Regions from separate parts of the Nonomuraea sp. NPDC003754 genome, predicted to be linked through region 1. Evidence: riboswitches for the same ligand, from Rfam matches in the RefSeq annotation. Region 1 holds a riboswitch; the other holds the start of a gene.
What was found. A riboswitch is a leader RNA that binds a small molecule or an ion and turns the genes downstream of it on or off. The one in region 1 is predicted to bind cyclic di-AMP.

Region 1 (2,378 bases):
AGCCTCGGTCCTGCCGTTCTTCCTGGGGCCGCGGTGAGTCCCGGGGAGCTCTTGCCGAGGTCGGCCAGACATCCTATGTTTGCCGCGTGATAGTCGACGCCCACCAGCACTTCTGGAACCTGGAGACCGGCGCCTACTCCTGGCCCACTCCCGACCTGCCGGCGATCCACCGCACCTTCGGCCCCGCGGACCTGGCGCCCGAGCTGGCCGCCGCGGGCGTCGACCGGACGGTCGTGGTCCAGGCCGACGACTCCTTCTGGGAGACCGACGCCATGCTGGCCCACGCCGACGCCCACGACTTCATCGCCGGGGTCGTCGGATGGGTGCCCCTCGACCGCCCGGAGGAAGCCGCCCGAGCGCTCGAGCGCTACACCAGACATCCGAAGTTCGTCGGCGTCCGGCACCTCATCCACACCGAGCCCGATCCCGACTGGCTGATCGGGGAAGCGGTGCTCGACGGGCTCGGACTGCTGGCCGAGGCGGGCGTGCCGTTCGACGTGGTCTCGCTGCTGCCCCGGCATCTGGAGCACGTCGTCACGATCGCCGAGCGGCACCCCACGCTCAACCTCGTCATCGACCACCTGTCCAAGCCCAGGATCGCCGCCGGTGAGCTGGAGCCGTGGGCGTCGCTGCTGCGCGCCGCCGCCGCCTGCCCCACCGTGTACGCCAAGGTGTCGGGCCTGGTCACCGAGGCCGACCACGCCCGCTGGACCGTGGCGGACCTGCGGCCCTACGTGGAGCACGCGGTCGAGGTGTTCGGGCCGGACCGGCTGATGTTCGGCAGCGACTGGCCCGTCTCGCTGCTGGCGGCCGACTACCGGACGGTCTTCACGGTGTACGGGGCGCTTCTCGGGGGGATCGACCGCGACAAGGTGCTCGGCGGGAACGCCGCCCGTTTCTACGGCTTGAGTGCGATGTAGCGGCCCGTCGCGGGCCGGAGGTTCGCGGCTATTTGCGTGGTTTATGCTATTTTGCTACTTTTGGGTCGTTGTGCGACGAACTGTGACATGTTCGTTGCCGTTTCATTGCCCGGACCGCGCGTCATCTCAGGCCAGTCCGCCGGACGCGCGGCCGCCGAATCCGTATCCACGGAGCCGGGGACCCACTTCCCTTGGGGTGAATCGAGCGCCCGCTCAGCGGCGCCCGTAGGGCACTTCCCAGCCCGAACCCGTCAGCTAACCCGGTAGGCGGCATGGAAGCCAAGGAGCAGACCCTTCATGCCCACGCATCTCACCTACCGGCTGGGACGCGCGCTGCTCGGCGCCGTCATCACCGCGGGCGCCGTGACCGCGGTCGCCACCGGTGCGCAGGCCGCCCCCCAGCCCGGCGTCGTGTCGCCGGTCTCCCGGACCCCCGCTCCGGCCGCCGCCGCGGACGCCCCGGCGGTGCTCGGCCGGGCCGCCCACCTGATCGACGCCAGGACCGGCAAGGTCTACTTCAGCAAGAAGGCCGATCGGCGCATGCCGGTGGCCAGCATCACCAAGGTGATGACCGCCTACACCGTGCTGAAGGAGGCCAAGCCCACGGACGTGGTCAAGGTCACCTCCGCTGACGTGCGCTACGCCTCGAAGGGCGGCGCCTCCGTGGCGTACCTGCGCGCCGGCGACCGGCTCACCGTGGAGGAGATGCTCTACGCCCTGATGCTGCCCTCCGGCGCGGACGCCGCCCACGCGCTGGCCCGCTCGTACGGGCCCGGTGTCGACGCCTTCACGGCGAAGATGAACGCCAACGCCCGCGCGCTCGGGATGAAGGACTCGCTGTACGTCAACCCCGACGGGATGCCCGCCAAGGGCGGCGGCTACTCCACCGCGCGCGACCAGGTACGGCTCGCCCAGGCCGCGCTGGACAACAAGACGATCAAGAAGGTCGGCTCCACCCGGTACCGCTCGCTCCCCGAGACGGCGGAGCACGGCGCCTACTCCTGGCGCAACACCAACCGCCTCCTCGGCACGCCGGGCGCCGTCGGCCTGAAGACCGGCTTCACGCGCGCCGCGGGCTACACCCTCGCCTTCGCGGCCGAGCGTGACGGCCATCGGCTGGTCGGCGTGATCCTGGGAGAGTCCAGCTCCAGCCGCCGCTTCGACACCGCCGAGGCGCTTGTCGACTGGGCGGCGACCAGCGGCAGGCTCTGACCGGCGGGGCGCACGCGCCCCCATGGTCCCGCCGCGTCCGACCACCGCCCGCGGCGACGGATGTGGCGAGCGGGCCGGACGGTTCCACCGTGGCGCTGGAGGCGGCACCGGATCGCCGACAGCTCGCCAGGAATCCGCCTAAGGGGGCCAGCAGTCTCGAAAGGCGGTGATAATTGCCTGTTAGGTCGTGAGTCGACCACTAAGGCACAGCACCGCTGGGGAGGAACTCCGTGGGCCTGCGCGATC
Region 2 (2,378 bases), on a different contig from region 1:
TCCCCATCACCAGGGATGAGCTCGACACGGTGGTGGCCGACAACGACAAGCGGCGCTACGCGATCAACGGCGACCGCATCAGGGCGAGCCAGGGCCACTCCGTGCCCGTCGACCTGGGACTGGCGCCGGTGGAGCCGCCGCACGTCCTCTACCACGGCACCGTCGGGCGCAACCTGGCCGCCATCAGGCGCTCGGGCCTGCTGCCGATGACCAGGAGGCACGTCCATCTGTCGGCCGACAGGCAGACGGAGGTGCGGGTCGGCTCCCGGCGCGGCGTCCCGGTGGTGCTGGTCGTCGACGCGCGGGCGATGCACGCGGCCGGGCACGAGTTCGTGGTCAGCGCCAACGGGGTGTGGCTCACCGACGCCGTGCCGGCTGCTTACCTGCGGTTCCCCGGCTGATCGGTGCAGACAGGGGAATGGACGAGGGTCCTGCGGGTGGCCGGAGGGCAAGCGCGCTGAGACGGCGCCGTCGCGGCCTGGGGGAGCGTTCTGTGGGGGAACGTTCTGCGGGGGGCGTTCTGCGGGGGGAACGGGGTGGCCGGTCCGAGGGGACCGGCCCGAGCCCGTGGGTGGCCCCCGTCACCGGAGCGGCGCGTGGCCGTCCTGGCGACAGGGCCGGGGGGAATGCGGGGGAAGGGGAAGCGTCAGCCGCCGTAGCTGGGGTAGCCGTAGCCGACGACCTGCGACTTCGGACGGACACGCTGCTCGACGGCGCCGTTGCCGGTGTTGCCCTCGATCGTGCTGATCGTGCCGTCGCCGTTGTCCTTCTCGACGAAGCCGACGTGGTCGATGGAGTCGAGGCTCTTGCTGCCGTCCCAGGCGAAGAAGACGACGGCGCCGGGCTTGGGCGCGGTGCCCCAGCGCTTGTTGGCCTTGAACCACTTGGCGTGGGTCACCGTGTAGGCGTCCCAGCCGACCTGCGTGCGGGCGCCGGTCATCTCACCGACCCACGAGACGAACATCGCGCACCACGGGGCGTTGGCGTACGCGCTGACGTCGCCGCCGTCCCTGACGACCGTCTCCCTGGCGCGCTGCGATCCGACGTACCAGTTCTGGAACTTGGTTCCGCCGCCCGCGGAGTTCTCCTTGACGCCGACCTGCTTCTTGGCCTCGGTGAGAACGACGGTGGCGGAGGGGATGACCTTGGCCTCCGGCCTGGCGGCGGCGGGCTTGCCGGCCTCCTCCTTGGGCGCCTTGGCGAGGACGGCTACCCGCTGGCTCTCGGACAGCGGGAGCTTCTCGGCCTGGGCGGCGGTGGGAACGAACGAGCCGGCGATGACGACGGCGCCGAGCGCGGCATGCGCGTAGGTGAGCTTCGGGGCACGGCTACGGCTGGGCTTTGCCATGGGAAGGGGAACTCCTTGCTAGCTTCCTGCCGCTTACCGGGTTAGCTGACGGGTTCGGACGCGAAGCTGCCCTACGGCACGGTGTGCCGATTCACCCCAGAGGAAGTGGGTCCCCGGTTCCGCATGGTGCGGATTCAGCGGTCACAGGCGAACCTGTGATGATTGCAATGACAGGCAATGTCCGGAATGCCCGGTTTATGCCTTGAGTGAGCCTAAGGTAATACACGAGGCAAGTAGCTTACAAATTGATAAAGGTCCGGCGATCATTTACGGTCAGGTCATGTCGCCACAGGACCTGTTCAACAGGGGGCTGCGGGAAGACGGACACCGTCCGGACGAAGCCCGGCGATGGTATCTCCTGGCGATCGCATCGGGCCATCCGGCCGCCGTCCAGCGGGCGGCCTTCAACCTCGCGCTGATCGAGGACGAGAGCGGCCACCTCGACGCGGCCCGCCACTGGTACGGCAGGGCCGGCACGCCCAGGGCGATGTTCAACCTCGGCGTCCTGGAGGACTGCTGCGGCAACACCGACGCGGCCCGGCGCTGGTACGCCAGGGCCATCGAAACCGGCCACGAGGAGGCCGCGCCGCGCGCCATGTTCAACCTCGGCCTGCTGGAGGGCAGGGAGGGCCGCCCCGACCGGGCCCGCGCCCACTTCCGGGCGGCCGCGGGCTCCGGCCACGCCGAGGCGGCGGCCCGCGCTACCGAGCGCCTAGCCTGACCCTGGCGTCCTCCAGCATCCGCATCATCGCCAGGCTCTCGTCCAGCGGCATGACAGAGCTCTCCGTCCTGCCCTCGGCCAGCGCGGCGCGCACCTCGCGCACCTCCTCGGCGTAGCCGTTCATGGCGGGGTCCAGGACGAGCTCCTCCGGATCCACGCCCGGCCCCGACAGCACGATGCGCCGCGGCGCCCAGAACGGCGCGGCGATGTCGGCCCGCAGCCCCGTGCCCACCACGGTCGCGGTGTTGGCCAGCGGGCTGAGCAGCGAGGTTTCGACCAGCGCCCTGGTGCCGCCCGCGTAGGTGAGCA

Region 2: linked by a shared signal. The riboswitch ahead of ACWEVS_RS37680 (CHAP domain-containing protein) and the one ahead of ACWEVS_RS03655 (D-alanyl-D-alanine carboxypeptidase family protein) in region 1 are both predicted to bind cyclic di-AMP.

Annotation. Positions count from the first base shown of each region.
Region 1 is NZ_JBSGJX010000002.1:235,862-238,239, reverse strand. Features, by position in the region: gene ACWEVS_RS03660 (amidohydrolase family protein) at 87-920, shown strand; cyclic di-AMP (ydaO/yuaA leader) riboswitch at 1,063-1,205, shown strand; gene ACWEVS_RS03655 (D-alanyl-D-alanine carboxypeptidase family protein) at 1,218-2,132, shown strand; gene ACWEVS_RS03650 (isoprenyl transferase) at 2,363-2,378, shown strand, end outside.
Region 2 is NZ_JBSGJX010000044.1:59,115-61,492, reverse strand. Features, by position in the region: gene ACWEVS_RS37685 (RNA 2'-phosphotransferase) at 1-401, shown strand, start outside; gene ACWEVS_RS37680 (CHAP domain-containing protein) at 647-1,348, opposite strand; cyclic di-AMP (ydaO/yuaA leader) riboswitch at 1,364-1,498, opposite strand; gene ACWEVS_RS37675 (SEL1-like repeat protein) at 1,629-2,069, shown strand; gene ACWEVS_RS37670 (Gfo/Idh/MocA family protein) at 2,050-2,378, opposite strand, start outside.